DNA from 3 places in the Paenarthrobacter sp. AMU7 genome. Region 1 is predicted to be linked to each of the others. Evidence: predicted binding sites of a transcription regulator. Region 1 holds the regulator's gene; each other region holds the start of a gene.
The links. Region 1 encodes HrcA, which represses chaperone genes, less so after heat shock. Its sites were predicted from a motif close to TTNGCACTCGNNNNNNNCGAGTGCNAA; they were not measured.
Positions count from the first base shown of each region.

Region 2: the regulator HrcA is predicted to act here: its motif matches at 2,844-2,870, upstream of groES (co-chaperone GroES).
Region 3: the regulator HrcA is predicted to act here: its motif matches at 3,492-3,518, upstream of ABQM86_RS06480 (Hsp20/alpha crystallin family protein).

Region 1 is NZ_CP165735.1:2,515,149-2,521,507, forward strand. It holds gene ABQM86_RS11485 (GerMN domain-containing protein) at 1-14, shown strand, start outside; gene ABQM86_RS11490 (16S rRNA (uracil(1498)-N(3))-methyltransferase) at 75-839, opposite strand; gene dnaJ (molecular chaperone DnaJ) at 842-1,966, opposite strand; gene hrcA (heat-inducible transcriptional repressor HrcA) at 2,017-3,024, opposite strand; gene ABQM86_RS11505 (DUF3097 domain-containing protein) at 3,203-4,054, shown strand; gene ABQM86_RS11510 (DUF4870 domain-containing protein) at 4,176-4,589, shown strand; gene hemW (radical SAM family heme chaperone HemW) at 4,624-5,853, opposite strand; gene lepA (translation elongation factor 4) at 5,854-6,359, opposite strand, start outside.
Region 2 is NZ_CP165735.1:3,216,514-3,222,872, reverse strand. It holds gene ABQM86_RS14815 (GTP-binding protein) at 1-120, shown strand, start outside; gene ykgO (type B 50S ribosomal protein L36) at 157-279, shown strand; gene ABQM86_RS14805 (shikimate 5-dehydrogenase) at 343-1,155, shown strand; gene ABQM86_RS14800 (SAM-dependent methyltransferase) at 1,160-2,389, opposite strand; gene ABQM86_RS14795 (hypothetical protein) at 2,457-2,819, shown strand; gene groES (co-chaperone GroES) at 3,013-3,309, shown strand; gene groL (chaperonin GroEL) at 3,396-5,009, shown strand; gene ABQM86_RS14780 (LuxR C-terminal-related transcriptional regulator) at 5,194-6,359, shown strand, end outside.
Region 3 is NZ_CP165735.1:1,385,926-1,392,284, forward strand. It holds gene ABQM86_RS06465 (FG-GAP-like repeat-containing protein) at 2-1,900, shown strand; gene ABQM86_RS06470 (hypothetical protein) at 1,965-2,858, opposite strand; gene ABQM86_RS06475 (MerR family transcriptional regulator) at 3,033-3,461, opposite strand; gene ABQM86_RS06480 (Hsp20/alpha crystallin family protein) at 3,602-4,024, shown strand; gene ABQM86_RS06485 (J domain-containing protein) at 4,251-4,655, shown strand; gene ABQM86_RS06490 (hypothetical protein) at 4,652-5,029, shown strand; gene ABQM86_RS06495 (VOC family protein) at 5,182-6,219, shown strand.

The sequences.
Region 1 (6,359 bases):
TCAGGGTCGGGTAGCTGTTCACGGTCGGCAGCTGCCCGGAGCCTGAAGCGGACCAAAGCCGCCCGGCTGCACCGCTACCAGCGGTCCAGGATGTCGCTCGCAAGCACGACGGCGGCAGGTCCCGCCGTCGACGACCTCAAGACATGATGCCCCAAGAGAGCCGTCACGGCGCCGGCATCACTGAGCCGCGTCACTTCGCGGGGCGAGATCCCACCCTCGGGCCCCACTATCAACAGCACCTCGCGGGGTGAGGTGGCCTTGGTTGCCGCCAGCTCTTCAAGAATGGTCCGCAAAGGATTCTTGGCGTCTTCATGCAGGATGATGGCAAGGTCAGACTGGGCAACGGCTTTCGCCAGGGACCCGGTGTCCACCATGGTCCGCACCTCGGGGATCCATGCCCGCCGGGCCTGCTTGGCGGCGGCAGCAACCACTGATTCCCACTTCGCATGGGCCTTTGCTGCGCGATCGCCTTTCCATCGAACAATGGAACGCTCTGACTGCCACGGGAGCACAGCGTCGATTCCGAGCTCCGTGGCCGTTTCGATGGCAAGTTCGTCGCGATCGCCCTTGGCCAGGGCCTGGACCAGTACCAGCCGGACGTCCGGCTGTTCTTCAAAGGCCATGTCGGAGGCAGTGACGACGAGGCCGGCGGGCCCGGCCGCGGCGACCGTGCCGGTCAACCGCGCGCCGGCACCATCGGCTATGTCAACGGGCTCTCCCACACCAAGTCGCTTGACCGTAACCGCGTGCCGTGCCTCTGGACCTTCCAGCACGAACGTGCCGCCGGCTATGACATCGCTGAGGCTGCCGGCCGACGTGAAGAAAACGGGGTTGCTCACCGCTACAGGTTACCGAGCTTGTCCCGAAGCTTGGCGAACATTCCGCCGCTGGCCACAAGCTTTCCTTCAGTGAACTGCTCCCCGCGAAGCTTGGCGAGCTGCTGCAGCAATTCTTCCTGCGCAGGATCCAGCTTGCTCGGCGTTTCAACGTGGAGGTGTACCTTGAGGTCGCCACGGCCATAACCACGCAGGTGCGTGACGCCCAGGCCCCGAAGGGTGATGATCTCCCCTGACTGGGTTCCGGCCTTCACATCAATGTCCTGTGCGCCGTCGAAAGTATCCAACTGCAACTCCGTACCCAGCGCTGCGGCCGTCATGGGCACGCTGAGGGTGGCATGGAGGTCGTCGCCTTCGCGCATGAACATGGAATCGTTGTTGACGCGGATCTCCACGTAGAGGTCGCCGGACGGGCCGCCTGCGGGTCCTGCTTCGCCTTGGCCGGACAACTGGATGCGCGTACCGGTGGCAACACCGGCAGGAACCTTGATGGTCAGGGAACGGCGACTGCGGATGCGGCCTTGGCCGTTGCACTCATTGCAGGGGTCTTTGATGACCGTTCCGAAGCCCTCGCAGGAACCGCAGGGGGCAGCGGTCATGACCTGGCCAAGGATGGACCGGACAGCGCGCTGGACCTGGCCGCTGCCGCCACAGATGTCACAACGTTCCGGGTGGGTGCCCGGTCGGCAGCAGCTGCCGTCACAGGTGGGGCAGGTCACGGCCGTGTCCACTTCGAGCTTCTTGTTGACGCCGAAAACGGCGTCCTTCAGGTCAATGCGGACACTGATAAGTGCGTCCTGGCCGCGTCGGACACGGGAGGCCGGCCCGCCGTGACCGCCGCCACCAAAGAACGTATCGAAGATGTCCTGGAACGCGAAGCCCTGGCCGGAATATCCGCCGCCAAACCCGTTGTCCGTTCCATTCTCATTGCCGGTGGCGTCGTAGACGCGGCGCTTCTGGGGATCGGACAGCACCTCATAAGCATGGGTCACGGCCTTAAACTGCTCCGCGACATCCTCACCTGGGTTTACGTCCGGGTGGAGTTTCCGCGCCAACTTGCGGTACGCCTTTTTGATCTCTTCCCCGGTGGCTTCCGGCGAGACTCCCAAAACGTCATAGTGGCTGCTCAAAGTCGGTATCTCTTCCTTGTTGTACTGCGGATGTTTCTTCGGGACGGCGTTCAGCCGCCAAGAATGCGTGAAAGGTAACGGGCCACGGCCCGGACTGCGGCCATGGTAGTGGGGTAATCCATGCGGGTTGGGCCCAGGATCCCCACCTTGGCACCGGAACCGTATCCGGTGGCCACAACGGAAGCCTCAGCCAATCCGTCGTAGGGATTCTCCCGGCCGATACTCACGGTGACGCCCCTGGGGTCATCCCCCATGTCTGACAACAACCGAAGCATGACAACTTGTTCCTCAAGGGCTTCCAGCACCGGACCGATGCTCAAGGGGAAGTCCACGTTGGACCTGGCGAGGTTGGCCGTACCGGCCATCAGGATGCGTTCTTCGCGGCTGTTGTCGCTCAAGGCCTGCAGTCCGTTGGCCAACGTCTGGGCCAGCCCCCGAAGCTCCGGCGGACACAGGGCAATCACCGACGGAAGCACCTGCGGCAACAGGGCCAGTTGCGTCCCTGCGATGCTGCCCAGGAAGCGGGATCTCAATCGCATCAAAGCGTCGTCGCCCACGTCCGAACCAGCGTCGATGACCTTCTGGCTGACGCTGCCGGTATCGGCAATCAGCACCACCAACACTTGTTGTGGTGCCAACAGGACGAACTCAACATGCCGTACCAAGGCGCGGTTGGAGTGCGGATACTGCACGACGGCGACCTGGTTGGTCAGTTGGGACAGGAGCCTTACGGTGCGCTCCAGGATGTCGTCTACATCATCAGGGCCTTCAAGCAGCGAGTGGATGGCCCTCCGCTCGGCGGCCGAAAGGGGCTTGACTTGGGAGATGCGATCGACGAAAAGGCGGTAGCCCTTGTCGGTGGGAATGCGACCGGCACTGGTGTGGGGCGCTGCAATGAGGCCTTCTTCTTCCAGAACGGCCATGTCGTTACGGATGGTGGCGCTTGAAACTCCAAGATGGTGCCGTTCAACAAGGGCCTTCGATCCAACAGGCTCCCGTGAATGCACGTAATCTTCAACGATGGCACGCAGCACTTCCAATTTGCGTGGCTCACTCATTGCTCCACCTCCTGACGACTGCCGTGGTCTCTGAGACCGGTTCCACTTAGCACTCAACATGCCCAAGTGCTAACCAGTCTAGTATGAGCCAACCCGTTGCTAGCATTGAACTTTCCTTTCCCAAGCCAGCACAAACCAACACTGAACAATTCAACCCAGCACAAAAGGTAGGAACTCCTTGGCTTTCGACACGTGGGGTCCGCAGGATCTGTCAGCTCCCGCCAAACGGCAACTGCCGGAGGTAGCTGTACAACGCGGGATGGTCCTCGAAGATGTCCAATCAGGCTGGGTGGGCGAAGTCACCCGGGTGGAGAAGACCGGCGGCATGCACATCGTGTCCCTCGAGGACAGGCGGGGGAAGACGAAGTCGTTCCAGCTCGGATTTGGCTTCCTGCTCGAGGGGCAGCCCATCCGCTTGATGCCCCCGGCCCCCCGACAATCGACGCCGCCCGTTCAGGCCGGTCGCACGGCGTCGGGTTCGGTGAAGGTTGAAGGACAACGCGCCCAGGTGGCCAAAGCCAGCCGCATTTGGGTGGAGGGAAAACACGACGCCGAACTCGTCGAGAAAGTCTGGGGCGACGATCTTCGCGTCGAGGGCATTGTGGTGGAGCCCCTGCACGGAGTCGATGACCTCAAGTCGGCAATCTCCGCCTTTAACCCCGGGCCCGGCCGGCGCCTCGGCATCCTGGTGGACCACCTCGTGGCCGGCTCCAAAGAGTCCCGCATCGCAGCTGACGCCATGACTGTGCCCGGCGCCGCAGGAAACGTCCTGATTGTCGGCCATCCCTACATCGATGTCTGGCAGGCCATCAGGCCCAAAGTTCTGGGAATTGAGGCCTGGCCGTCCGTACCCCGCGGAACCGACTGGAAGACCGGGATTCTCACCGCCTTCGGGTGGCCTCACGAGACCGCTGAGGATGTAGGACTGGGCTGGCAACGTCTTCTTGGTGCGGTTCGCAGCTACGCCGACCTTGAGGCCTCGCTGCTGGGCCGCGTGGAGGAAGTCATCGATTTCCTCACAGTTCCCTGACCTTTGGCCTCAAAGCAGCGGCAACTGACGTGTCATCGTGGCGTTTGTCCCGGGAAGCCTGCCGGGGCCGGTATTCTGGGACAGCAACACCGCACTATCTTTACAGCAAAGGGAACACACCGTGGCAGAGAACGCTCCTGAAGAACCGGGCAGCGCCGCAGGCCAGCCCCAGTACCATGGCGCGCCTGCAAATGCGCTGCCACTGACCGCCAGCGAGGACAGGCAGTGGGCTACCTTGGCACACTTTGGCGGTATTCTCGGATGCCTGCCATCTCTCCTGATCTACTTGATCTTCCGTGACCGCGGACCGTTCACGGCACAGGAATCCAAGGAGGCGTTGAACTTCACGCTGCCTCCCACCATCGCTGCGGTTCTGGCCAACATCCTGGTGCTGTTGCCGGTAGTAGGCAACATCTTTGCTGTGATCGCCACTGGCATCTGGGTAGCCCTGACATGCTTCTCCGTCTCAGCCGGAATCCGCGTCAACCACGGCCAGCCGCACCGTTACAAGCTCAACCTGCGCTGGGTCAAGTAGCCCTCCCCCAGCCAGCCATTCAAGCGGCTGGGGGTTAGTCGGGGAGAATCCTCCGGACTACGGCGTCAGCCAGCAGCCGGCCCTTCAGCGTAAGGGTCAACCGGCCTTTGAACGCTTGCACGGGATCAACCAGCTCGTCGGCGATCAGCCCTGCCATTGCATGGCGGCCAACCGCGTCCAAGGCATCTACTTCAAGCCCTGTACCGAGCCGTGCTTCCAGCATGATGCGTTCGACTTCCCGGGTTTCGGCGTCGAGGGTCTCCCGGCCTGCCGCCGGTGAGCTTCCCGCACCCAACCGTCCTGCGTACGCTGTGGGGTGCTTAACGTTCCACCACCGGACACCTCCTACGTGGGAGTGCGCACCGGGGCCGATGCCCCACCAGTCATCGCCGCGCCAGTAGGCCAGATTGTGCCGGCACGCTTGATCGGGTGTCCGGGACCAGTTGCTGACCTCGTACCAGTTCAAACCAGCTGCGGAGATCAACGAATCAGCCAACTCATATTTGGCTGCATGATCGTCGTCGTCAATTCCGGGCACTTCGCCGCGGCGGATCTGGGCCGCCAACTTGGTGCCGTCCTCCACGATCAATGCGTAGGCGCTGACGTGGTCAGGCTCGTAGGACAGTGCTGTTTCAAGGGACAACCGCCAGTCCGCCATGGACTCCCCCGGCGTACCGTAAATAAGGTCCAGGCTCACCGCGAGTCCGGCCTCACGGGCCCACTGGACCACGAGCGGCACACGACTGGGGGTATGGGTCCGGTCAAGGACCTTCAACACGTGCGGCACAGCCGACTGCATGCCAAACGAAACCCTGGTGAATCCGGCATCGGCCAGCACCTTCAGGGACTCAGGGGTTACGGAATCCGGATTGGCTTCGGTGGTTACCTCGGCACCGGGCTCAAGCCCCCAATGGTCGACGGCGGCCCGCAGGATTCGTGCAAGGTCTTCCGCGGGGAGGAGCGTGGGCGTACCGCCTCCAAAGAAGACTGTGCTCATGCGCCGCCGGGGCACCCCTGAGGCCTCCAGTGCCAGAGCCGCGAAGTCGAGTTCGGACACCGCGGTTGTGGCGTAGGCATCCTGGGAGGCCCCGCCGCCAAGCTCGGTGGCCGTATAGGTATTGAAGTCACAGTAGCCGCAGCGAACGGCGCAAAACGGGATATGGACGTAGAGCCCGAAGTTGCGGTGCTCGACGCCATCCAGCACCTGCGGGGGAAGTACTCCGTCCGCAGGCGCCGGATCGCCCAAAGGTAGGACGCTGGGCATCTACTTCTTGGCCTTGTCCTTGGACTCGTCGGTGGTCAGTGCTGCGATGAATGCTTCCTGGGGAACCTCCACGCGACCCACCATCTTCATGCGCTTCTTGCCTTCCTTCTGCTTTTCCAGCAGTTTGCGCTTACGGGTGATGTCACCGCCGTAGCACTTGGCAAGAACGTCCTTGCGGATGGCCCGGATGCTCTCACGGGCGATGATTCGCGATCCGATGGCTGCCTGGATGGGCACCTCGAACTGCTGCCTCGGGATGAGCTCACGGAGCTTGCCGGTCATCATGACACCGTAGGCGTAGGCCTTGTCGCGGTGGGTGATGGCACTGAAGGCATCCACTTGTTCGCCCTGCAGCAGGATGTCCACCTTGACGAGGTCTGCAACCTGCTCGCCGTCGGCTTTCCAGTCCAGCGAGGCGTAACCACGGGTTTTGGACTTCAGGAGGTCGAAGAAGTCGAACACGATCTCGGCCAGCGGAATCCAGTAGCGGAGTTCCACTCGGTCCT
Region 2 (6,359 bases), 700 kb from region 1:
GAGGACATCGACCCCACGGAAATCCGCGAGCTCCTGGATGGCTGCCAACTGACGGAGGCCGAAATGACGCTGGACTCCGGCGTCTGGGACGACCCCCTGGAACTCAGCGACGCCCTCTAAATCGAAGACCCACACCCACATCAAAGGAGAAACACCATGAAGGTCAGGAATTCACTGCGTGCCCTCAAGAAGATCCCCGGCGCCCAGATCGTGCGCAGGCGGGGGCGTACCTTCGTCATCAACAAGAACAACCCCAGGATGAAGGCGCGCCAGGGCTAACCCGCGGCAGGGTAAAAGGTGCAATGAATACACGGCTCTACCAACAGGGCGTTTAATGGGGGAATGCCAATCCTGAACAAAGACATGTCCCTGTGCATTTCGCTTGCGGCCCGGCCCAGCAATATCGGGACCAGGTTCCACAACTATCTCTACGATCTGCTCGGCCTGAACTTTGTTTACAAGGCATTCGCGCCCACTGACATCACCCTCGCGGTAGCGGGCATCCGCGGCCTCCCCATCCGGGGTGCCGCGGTGTCCATGCCGTACAAGGAAGCTGTGATCCCGCTGGTTGACGTGATGGACCCTTCAGCCAAAGCCATCGATTCGGTGAACACCATCGTGAACAACGACGGCGTCCTCACTGCTTACAACACGGACTACATCGCCATTGCCCGGCTCCTGAAGGACCACCAGGTTCCCAGCAGCCACACTGTCCTTCTCAGGGGTGCCGGAGGCATGGCAAAAGCAGTTGCCGCAGCGCTCCGGGACGCAGGGTTCACCGCCGTGACTATCGTGGCGCGCAATGAAACCACTGGACGAGCACTCGCGGATCTCTACGGATTCGGGTGGCAGGACGACGTCAACGGCTCAACAGCGGACCTGATCATCAACGTCACCCCGCTGGGGATGGCGGGTGCGGATGAGACCGCGCAGTCCTTCGACGACGCCACGGTCGCCGCTGCCCAGGTGGTCTTCGACGTCGTAGCGCTGCCTTCTGAGACGCCGCTCATCACCGCCGCCAGGAACTCCGGCAAGAAGGTCATCACCGGTGCCGAGGTCATCGCCATCCAGGCCGAAGAACAATTTGTGCTGTACACGGGTGTGCGCCCCAGTGCCGGGCAGGTCCGCGAAGCCTCGGAGTTCTCCCGTCGATGAGGTGTTAGCCGGTCACCGGCTCCACCACAACAGCCACTCTTTCCTCACCGATCCTGGTGAGGACCAGGGTGGCTGTTTTTGCGTCCTTGCCCTTTGATGGTTTGGCGGGAAGCAATTGCTTGCGCAGCTCCTCGGGAGTCACGGCCGTGCCGCGCTTCTTGATGTCCAGCACGGTGATGCCGTTGGCCTTTACCCACGTCTTCAAGGCCTTGACGTTGTAGGGCATCACCTCAAGCACCTTGTAGGCCCGGGCAAACGGAGTGTCGTGCAGTTCTGGCGCGCAGATGTAGGCGATGTGCTCATCCACCAGGTGCCCGCCCAGCCTTTCGGCGATGTCGGCTACCAGGCCTGCGCGGATGACTGCGCCGTCCGGTTCGTATAAGAAACCTTCAACAGGCCCGACGGCGGCTGCGGGACCTGCGTCGAAGTCTTCGCCGCTGGTGATTTCAGCGGCGCCCTGGCTGCCGATGACCAGGGCCGCCCGCCGCACGCCGGGGCGGGCTACGCCGTTGAACCACAGGGTCACTTCGGTGACGTCCCCGCCCACCGAGACCCATTGGGCCTCACAGCCTGAGGGTACGGAATCATGGGGGATGCCGGGCCCCATTTTGACGCCAATGGCACGTCCGGTGGCTGCCAGCTTCTCCACGAAGGACAAGGGCGGAGAGAAAGCCTCAGGGTCCCAAATCCGCTTGGTCCCCGACGTGGACGTGGTGCGTCGTGCAGGATCCAGCCACACGCCGTCGATCCCGTCCAGCTCCACGGACGTGGCATCCGAGTGCACCACGGTGGCGTGCGGGAACGGGATGAGGTTGATGGTGGCGCAGGCAGCGGTGGTTTCATCCATTTCAACGGCTGTCACTGAGATGTCCATGGACGCCATCGCCATGGAATCGGCGCCGAGGCCACATCCGAGGTCGGCCACGTGGGAAATGCCGGCCTTGGCGAAGCGTTCGGCATGCCGGGCTGCGACGTTCAACCGTGTGGCCTGCTCCAAGCCTGCTTGGGTGAACAGCATCTGCCGGGCGAACTCGCCGAACTTTGCCTCGGCTCGGGTACGCAACCGTGATTGCGTCAGGACTGCGGCCACCAATTCGGCGGAGTGGCCGGCTTTGCGGAGATCCGCGTTGGTGCTGAAAGCGTCGGCCTCGCGGTAGGGCCTCAAGGAGGCCAGGAGTTCCCATCCTTCAGTGGTCAGCAAGGGTGCGATCTGTTCCTGCGGTGCGTGAGGCATGGAATCAAGCCTAACGGCGCGGCACTTGACAACGTGACGGGCGAATCAGCCGGATAGGGTTGTTTTCATGGAAGACACCGCAGCCCCGCAACCCTCCACCATGATGAAGCTCGCGCGACCCGCCCTCATAGCGGGGGCCGTGATCGCTGTGGTCTGCATCGGCTTGCTGATCATCATCTTCGCGTTGGATTCCTTCAACGCGGCCACCTATTCCGTCGCCGGCAAGAGCGTCAATGATGCTACCGACGAAGCACGGGACATCCGCGAGCTCTACAGCGGCGCCCGCACCGGTGGGATGATCACCTTGGTGATTTCCGGCGTCGTTGCTGTTGCGGCCGCTGTGCTCCTGTACCTGAACCGCGGCAATGCCCCGCTGGACGAGGATGACGACGGCCAGGACTATGACCTGGATGACCTCACGGGACGGTGACCTGCGTTCACCCATGACGAAATGCTGGCACTCACCTTGACCGAGTGCTAACGATTTACATAGAGTCTAGTTAGCACTCTCCCCCGGAGGGTGCTAATAAATGCCAAGCGTCTTCCGGCACCGCGACGGCGGATGTACGCTCCGGCACCCTAGTTCTTAGTCCATGAATCAGCTCATGAAAAGGAGAGTCCGAGTGTCGGTCTCGATTAAGCCTCTTGAGGATCGTATTGTTGTTCGCCCGCTCGAAGCAGAGCAGACCACGGCTTCCGGCCTGGTTATTCCGGACTCCGCACAGGAAAAGCCGCAGGAAGGCGAAGTTGTTGCAATCGGCCCCGGCCGTTTCGATGACAACGGCAACCGCGTACCGGTTGACGTAGCTGTTGGCGACGTCGTCATCTACTCCAAGTACGGTGGAACCGAAGTCAAGACCGGCGGCAACGAGTACCTCGTTCTGTCCGCCCGCGACGTCCTTGCGATCGTCGTAAAGTAACTTCCCGGAGCCCCGCACCGCCGTCGCGTTGGAAATCATTTCCGACCGTCAGCGGTGCGGGTTTTCTGTCTTGAAAGGACACAACCATGGCAAAGCAGCTTGCTTTTAACGATGCTGCCCGCCGGTCTCTTGAGGCCGGTATCGACAAGCTCGCCAACACTGTCAAGGTGACGCTTGGCCCGCGCGGCCGCAACGTCGTGCTGGACAAGAAGTGGGGCGCTCCCACGATCACCAACGATGGCGTCACCATCGCGCGTGAAGTTGAGCTTGACGACCCCTACGAGAACCTTGGCGCCCAGCTGGCCAAGGAAGTAGCCACCAAGACCAACGACGTCGCAGGCGACGGCACCACCACGGCCACCGTGCTGGCACAGGCTTTGGTCAAGGAGGGTCTGCGCAACGTTGCCGCCGGCGCCGCTCCGGGCGAGATCAAGCGCGGCATCGAGGTTTCAGTTGAAGCCGTCGCAGCCCGCCTCCTGGAGAACGCCCGCGAAGTTGAAGGCACCCAGGTTGCCAGCGTCGCAGCCATCTCCGCGCAGAGCGACGAAGTCGGCGAGCTCCTCGCCGAAGCGTTCGGCAAGGTGGGCAAGGACGGTGTCATCACCATTGAAGAGTCCTCCACCACCCAGACCGAGCTGGTCCTCACCGAAGGCATGCAGTTCGACAAGGGCTACCTGTCCCCGTACTTCGTCACCGACGCAGAGCGCCAGGAAGCCGTCCTCGAGGACGCCCTCATCCTGATCAACCAGGGCAAGATCTCATCGCTGCAGGACTTCCTGCCGCTGTTGGAGAAGGCACTGCAGGCCAACAAGCCGCTCTTCATCATCGCCGAAGACATCGAAGGCGAAGCCCTCTCGACGCTGATCGTCAACCGCATCCGCGGCACCCTCAACGTTGTTGCCGTCAAGGCTCCGGGCTTCGGCGACCGCCGCAAGGCCATGCTCCAGGACATCGCCACGCTCACGGGCGCCCAGGTTGTTTCCCCGGACCTTGGCCTGAGCCTGGACACCGTTGGCCTTGAGGTACTCGGTACCGCACGCCGCATCACGGTGACCAAGGACAACACCACCATCGTTGACGGCGCCGGCACGGCTGAGGACGTGGCTGACCGCGTTGCCCAGCTGCGCGCGGAGCTCACCCGGACGGACTCCGACTGGGACAAGGAAAAGCTGCAGGAACGCCTGGCCAAGCTGGCCGGCGGCATCGGCGTGATCAAGGTTGGCGCAGCCACCGAGGTTGAGCTGAAGGAAAAGAAGCACCGTATTGAGGACGCCGTTTCCTCCACGCGTGCAGCCCTCGAAGAAGGCATCGTTTCCGGTGGCGGTTCCGCCCTCATCCACGCACTCAAGGCACTGGACGAGTCCCCGGCCGTCAAGGCGCTGGAAGGTGACGCAGCTGCTGCTGTAGGCATCGTCCGCCGCGCCCTGGTTCAGCCGCTGCGTTGGATCGCCCAGAACGCCGGCTTCGACGGTTTCGTTGTTGTTGCCAAGGTGTCCGAGCTGGAAGCCAACCACGGCTTCAACGCCAAGTCCGGCGAGTACGAGGACCTGATCGCCGCTGGCGTGATCGACCCCGTCAAGGTCACCCGTTCGGCTCTCCGCAACGCCGCTTCCATCGCTGCCCTGGTTCTCACCACCGAGACCCTGGTTGCCGAGAAGCCGGCTGAGGAAGAAGACGCACACGCAGGCCACAGCCACTAGCAGCCTGTTTCACTGGAGCTCCGGTCACGTTCGCGTGGCCGGGGCTTCGTGCGTCTTGGAGGCTGCCGGCAGGCACGCCTTCTCCAGCTATTGTGAGCGTTCGACGACGGCAGTAACCTGACGCTTATACGGCGGCTTGGGTGCGCCAACCGGGCTGTTCCCGGTCGCGGGATGAGTAACGACTATGCCGGCCACAACCTTGGATCTCGGACGCTCGGCGTTCTTCGAGCATCGCTGGAGCGATGCCTTGGACTGCCTCGCCCGGGCGGATACCGAAGGCGGCCTGCCTCCCCAGGACATCGAGCTTGTTGCCTCGGTTGCCATGCTCCTGGGCAAGGAATCGGAAGGTGTGGCCTATCTGACGCGGGCACATGACGAGTACGTGACCATGGGGGACATTGCCGGAGCGGCCCGCTGTGCTGCGTGGCTGGTCCTGTACCTTATGAACCTCGGGGAACCCGCACGTGGTTCCGGCTGGTTATCCAGGGCCAAGCAGTTGGTGGATGGGATGGATGACCCCACCGAAGCGGAGGGCTACCTTTTGATCCCATCGGCGCTGGGCGCGCTGTATGGGGGAAACCCGGAAGCCGGCAACGAGCTTTTTGGCCGTGCCTTGGCTGTGGGGCAGCGCTTCCACGACCGGGACCTGACGGCCTTGGGCCAGCTGGGCGTAGGTACAGCACGGATCGCGTTGGGTTTTCCCGATGAGGGCCTGGAGTTCCTGGACAACGTCATGGTTTCCGTGACCGCCGGCGAAGTGTCGCCCATTCCGTCCGGCATTATCTACTGCGCAGTCATCGGAAGCTGTCGCCTGACCTTGGACGTCAAGCGTGCCCACGAGTGGACAGCTGCACTTGCCCGGTGGTGCGGACAGCAACCGGACATGGTCATGTTCAGCGGGCAGTGCCAGTCGCACAGGGCCGAACTGTTCATCCTGCACGGTGCCTGGGAGGATGCCACGGCCGCACTCCGGATCGCCCAGGACCGTTCCCGCCATGGCGACCCGGAAGCAGTCTGGGGCGCGTGGTACCTCCAGGGCGAGCTGTTTCGCCTGACCGGCCGTGACGATGAAGCCATGGCAGCTTATGCCAAGGCCGCTGAGACCGGATTCGAGGCCCTGCCAGGGCTGGCACTCGTCCTGGCCGGGCAGGGCAAAGAACCACAAGCCCAGTCCATGCTTCGCCGTGCCCTTTCCCTTTCTGACCCAGCCAACCGCCGTCGACTCCTCCCCGCCGTCGTCGACGTCGAACTTGCTGCCGGAGACGTCAAGGCGGCTCGGGCCGCCGCAGACGAGTTCGGGTCCCCGGAAGGCGGCGGCATGCCCCTCGAGCAGGCGCTCGCTGGCCAGGC
Region 3 (6,359 bases), 1.1 Mb from region 1:
CATGAACTCTGTCGCGTCTGGTTCAACTGTGTCCGCATTGAAGAAGTTGGGTCGAAAGCGTACGACGGCGGCGCTCGCCGTTGTGGGTGCGCTGACCCTTTCGCTGTTGGTCGGGTCGCCGGCGAGGGCTGACTCCACGTCGTTCGATATCGCTGTGGGTACAGCGCCGCATGACATTGCAGTGTCAGGCAATGGGGACGTCTACGTGGCCACCGACAGCGGAGTCTCCGTCATCGATGCGGAAACCCGAAAAGTGACGACAGTTGACGTGGGTGGCGTCGCTCAGGGTGTTGCGACCTTGGGAAGCAGCAGTGCCTACGTCAGCGTTGCAGGCAAAGCGGGTGCTGCAGGGTCCGTGGTCATCATGAATGAGGCCACGGTCGCGGGAAGGGTCAAAACAGGAGCCAACCCGCGCACAGTGGCCATTAACCAGGTCACCCGGAAAGTGTATGTTTCCTACAGCTACGGGATCACCGTCATTGACCCCTGGGCTGAACATGCGACGGTCGATATCCCCTACTACAACTCAACTCCGCGGAGCATGGTTGTGGATTCATCGCGAAACAGGGTGTTCGTCCCTACCAGCGGTGGCGTTCTCACTGTCATCGACGGACAGACGAACTTCAAGAACGTTTATGTGTTGGGCGGCGGTGATGCGATTGGTCATGCCGTCAACACCCGGACCAACGAGGTCTTTCAAACCCTTGCGGGAAGTTATCTAGGCCGTCCGCAAAGCGATTTGGGAATCGTTGAAGATTCCGCCCATGCGAGCTTTCTGTACCGGCAGGATGAGACTTTCGGGAAGGTGGCTGTGGATTCCTGGACCGGTAATGTTTATGTCGAGTCCACGAATGCTGGTGGCAGTTCGTCGATTGTGCTGGTGAATCCGGCAACGGGGCGGAAGATCGCCCAGATTAGCGTCCCCAGCGAGCCGACCGCATTGGCCGTCGATTCCACGCGCCACAGAACATATGCTCCGTTGAGCCGTGGGGGTGTATCCGTCATCGACTCATCCAACACCTCGTCAGTTGTTCGAACCGGAGTTCAACCTGTAGCCGTTGCGGTCCACGAGTACACGGGCGCAACGTACGTGGCGAATCAGGGAAGTGCCTCGGTGACGGTTGTTCAGTCCGCCGATCCCAGACCCGTGAAGAACGATTTCAACAACGATCGAAATGCAGACGTTTTAGCGCGTGACGGCTCCGGCGTCCTCTGGCTCTACCCGGGGGACGGTGCTGGCGATTGGCTCGACAGGCGCCAAGTCGGCCAAGGCTGGAACGTTATGACGTCTATGGTTACTCCTGGCGATTTCAACGGTGACGGCTATTCAGATATCCTAGCCCGCGACTCATCCGGCGTGCTGTGGCTGTATGGCGGGAACGGCTCTGCCGGTTGGTTGCCACGTGTGCAGATCGGGGTGGGTTGGAGCGGCATGACCGCAATCACCTCTGCAGGTGATTTTAATGGCGACGGCAACCTGGACGTTGCGGCACGGGATGGTAGCGGCGTCTTGTGGTTGTACCCAGGAAATGGCAAGGGCGCCTGGCTGACCAGGGTCCAGATCGGTTCTGGCTGGTCATCCATGACGGACATCGTGGGCGTGGGTGACTTCAACACCGACGGCTCATCTGACGTGATGGCACGGGATTCCGGTGGCCGGCTATGGCTCTACCCCGGAAACGGCGCAGGCGGCTGGTTGCCCCAAGTGCAGTACGGCCAGGGATGGAATGGCATGACGGCACTCTTCGCAACAGGTGACTTTAGCGGTGATCGAAAAGCGGACATTATGGCGAGGGACGCCAACGGAGCCATGTGGCTCTTCTCGGGCAGCGGCGGCGCCAAATGGCCTATTGGAAGTGTCATCGGTCAGGGCTGGAACGGCATGACCGCAATTCTCTAATGTGAGAAACGGCAAAACCCCCGAGTGCGGTTCACGCGGTCGGGGGTTTTGACGTTCCGTGTGCTTATTTTGTGGCGACGAATACCTTGTCGCCAAACATTCCTGCTCGGACTGCCAGGACCCCTTGTCCAGCAGTCGCGCTGGGAACCTCGAAGGCTTTATTTCCCGTTGCGGTGGCACCCTTATACAGGGTGCTCATGTTGTCGATGGAGTCGGGTGCCACGGCGAGCGACTTGGTGCCATCGACGGTGTTGCCGTCGGCAGTAACGTAATCGACCGATACGAAGACGGGCATCTGTCCGTTGGCATCGTCACCTGTGTAGGTTGCAGAGTAGTTGACCAGGATGTACTCCGATCCGGCAACAGGTGCTTTGTTGAATTGGTTGGCTGCCACCACAGCATCCGTAGCAGCCAACGTGACCGAGTTTATGACTACACGCCAATCCTTTGACTCAATGACCGAACCAATGGGATATGGGTTTTCTCGAGTTCCGGCATTCGCAGCTGTGTCGGTTTTGGCTCCGCTGTCCGTGGCTCCATCCTTGGAAGGCTCTACAACTGTCGTATCGCCGCTGCCAAAGGCGTTGTCAAATGAGGTCGCCACAACGGCAGTAAAGACGACCACTCCAACAATCGTGCCGACTACGGACGTGATCAGAGCTGTGACTCCCATCCATTTGGCTTTGTCCTTCAGGAAAAGGGAGACGATAGCCAAGATGAATGCGATAGGCAGCAAGACCCAGCCGACTATCAGGGCGCCTGGAACGCAAGCAAAAATAAACCCCAGCACGGCTGTTATGAGCGCAATAAGGCCGACCACGTTTAGCTGTTTCTTCGTATTCGTCGGCGATGCGGGGAGGTTGTATGGCGGGGCACCTGTGCCTTGCGCATACTGAGGTTGTTGGGGATGAGGGTAAGGCTGCTGTGAGCCGTCCCCCGGAAGCTCTGGAGTTGTCATGGCATCACTATTGCAGAGCCAAACACCTTAGGCACGATTCCATAAATTGCGTTTCAATAACTTAGTGCTACAAGTCCTTTTCCTTATGTGATGCCAGGCTTCCATTTGTACTGCAAAAGGATTGTGTTCTCGTTTCTCGAAGCTTGAGTCTCACGGTCGCCTGATTCAGGGACGTTAGGCATCGTCACCCCGCGCACGCTTCAGATCCTTCCGCAGCCCACGGTTATCGGCGCGCAACTCCCGGTTGTCGTCAACCAGCCCCCGGTTGTCCTCCGTCAGCCCGCGGTTCTCGGCCTCCAACTCGAGCACCAGCTTCACTCCGGCCAGGTTCAGCCCCTCATCCAGGAGTGCGCCGATCCGCCGCAGGGTCGCAAGGTCGTCCTCGCTGTAACGCCGGGTGCCGCCGTCGGTCCTTTCCGGGGTGACCAGCCCTTTGCGCTCGTACTGCCTGATGTTCTGCTGCCCCGTGCCAACCAGTTCCGCCGCCACTGAGATCGCGTAGACGCCGCGAGCGTCCCGGCCACCGGCAGAGGTGCCGTCCGCCCCGGAAGCAGCCGGGCCGCCGTCGTGCGTCTCCGCAGCAGCGCCGTCCGAACCTGCCATCAAGAACCTCCGAGAATCTTCGAAAACCTACTTGCACTACTTTCTCACCAGTGCTATAAAAAATCTATACCAGCCACCACAGATCAGGGAAGGCTGGGAGAACAACAAATCAGCATCACGACCAGAGGAGTGAGAACAAAATGCTGATGCGCACTGACCCGTTCCGCGAATTCGACAGGCTCGCCCAACAGGTTTTTGGCACAACAGCACGACCTGCCGGAATGCCCATGGATGCCTGGCAGGAGGGCGAGGAGTTTGTCGTTGCCTTTGATTTGCCCGGTGTGAGCCCCGACTCCGTCGACCTCGACGTCGAGCGCAACGTCCTCACGGTCAAGGCAGAACGGAAGTCGCCGGCCGGCGAGAACTCAGAGATGATCGCCGCCGAACGTCCGCAAGGCGTCTTCAGCCGGCAACTGATCCTGGGCGACACCTTGGACACCGAAGGCGTCAAGGCCAGCTACGACGCGGGCGTGCTGACACTCCGCATCCCCGTCGCCGAGAAGGCCAAGCCGCGGCGCATCGAAATCACGTCCAACGAACAACGTCAAGAGATCAACGCCTAATCCTCTGCCCTGCCGGAAGGCTTCCCCGGGGGTGGCCAACCGGCAGGGCGCCGACCGGGAACAACGGAGGCGGCCGCATCGGAATAGTTGGGCGCAGGCTTCGTGCCACGTCACAGCGTTTTTTAGCGCACATGAAAGCGGTCCCCGCCCGTCGTCTCCCGATTGATGGCCCCCGGTTCACCCCGGGGGCCATCCCCAAGTCTGCTGCAGGAAACCGGAACCAACCGTGAGCGATCAACCTGACCACTACGCCACTTTGCACGTGTCGCCGGACGCGACGACCCGTGAGATCGCCCGCGCCTACCGCACGCTGCTCCGGACCCATCACCCGGATACACGCCAAAAGGTCGACGACGGCGACACCACCTCCGCGGCCGACCTCCAGGAACTGCACGCCATCATGCAGGCGTACGTCGTGTTGTCGGACCCAGGAAAGCGGGCGGCTTACGATCAGGCGCGGCGGAGCGGTGTGCCCGCAGGAAGGCCCGGAACGCCGGTCAACGTGCGAGTCCATCGACGCGAACCAGCGGCCAGCAAGGAACCAGGGCATCCCCAGCCGCCCTTGTCTTTCGGGCCAACCCGTTGGGAGCCTTCATCCAGAACCCTCAGAACACCAAGGAGCCATTCATGAGTGCCTGGCGTCCCTACGACGGCCACATCATTCCCGCGTTCTACGAACGGTTCGAGAAACGCTGGGGGAGGGGAACGGCTCCATTCCTGGACCCCGAGGTCCACGAACAGCCGATGCCCCGTGCCCAGTGGATCAACCCGGATACCGGGGCTGCGGTTGCTGTGGTGCCCATCTGGACCGACGACCCTGAGCATCGCTCATTTGGCGTGTTCTACCTCCCGCCGGCTGGGGACATCTGGATGCTCCGCCCCGGCCCCACCACGTTTCTGGAACCCAGTGCAGGGGCCAGCGGGGAGCAGGTGACACTCCGCAACGACGCTTTCAAGAAGGCCGTCAACCACGCCAAGGAGTTCATCTACGGGCCCCAGCTCTAGCGGGCTCACCCGAGGGGTTGGCTCTCGGCCCTAAGCGAGCCCTCAAAGTGCTGAGATGTCGCCCCTCGGCGCTTGGAGCAAAAGCGGACGCATCCTGACCTCAAGTAGTCGTAGCCTGAAAGTACTGAACTCCCGACGAAGAGGACACAGTCATGACCGCGGCAAACCCGAGTATCAGCACAGTTCCCAGCGGCTACTCCAGCGTCAGTCCGTGGCTCATCACGCGTGACACCAACGCCCTCTTCGAGTTCATCACCGCAGCGTTTGGCGCAGAGGAGATCGACCGCGTCGTCGGGGAAGACGGCACCATCGGGCACGCGGAGGCGCGGATTGGCGACTCAGTAGTCCTCGCGTTCGACGGCCGACCGCACTGGCCCGAAACGCCGTCGTACCTTCGCCTGTACACGCACGACGCCGACGCCGCCTTCCACGCCGCCCTCGCTGCGGGTGCCACCGCAGTTTCGGTCCTCGACAACAGCGCCTGGGGTGACCGGGGCGCCCGGATCCAGGACCCGTTGGGCAACGTCTGGTGGATCATGTCGCACATGGAGGACGTCTCCGACGACGAAGCGGCCAGCCGCTGGGACGCCCCGGAATACGCCGCCGGAATGGAGTACGCGGTCGAATCCCTCCGACGGCATATGACCGGTCAGCCGGATGCGCCGGTCCCGAATGAGGTCAAGGCGATGGCTCCGGTGACACGTACCGAAGGAGTCCCTGCCGTCCCGGCCGGATATCGATCCGTTGAGCCCTGGATAATCTCGGGCAGCACTCCGGAACTCCTCGACTTCATCACGGGTGCGTTCGGCGCCAAGGAAGCGTTTCGCGTCCCGATGGAGGATGGGTCGATCGGGCACGCTGAAGCCAAGATCGGCGACTCGAACATCCTCGCCTTTGATTCCCAGCCCGACTGGCCTCCTACTCCTGCTTTCCTGCGGGTCTACGTCGACGACGGCGATGCCGCCTTCGCTGCTGCCCTCGCCGTTGGTGCCACGGCAGTCACGAATATGACGGAGATGTTCTGGGGAGACGTAGTGGGCCGGGTCCGGGATCCGTTGGGAAACCTTTGGTGGATCCACTCCCGCTTTGCTGAGCCCACCGAAGAAGAGGCCTACGAGCGGATGATGGATCCGAAGTTCGTGAAAGCCATGGAGTACGTGTCGGGAGTGGACTTCTTCGCGAAGGGTTAGCTCTCGGCCGTAAAGCAACCACCCGCCGTCGTACTTCTCGCCGAAGGGTCAGCTCTCGGCACTAAGCGAGCCCCAAAGTGCCGAGACGTCGCCCCTCGGGGAAGGCGGGGAAGATCACGACCCAAAAGAAGGCTGGTGCA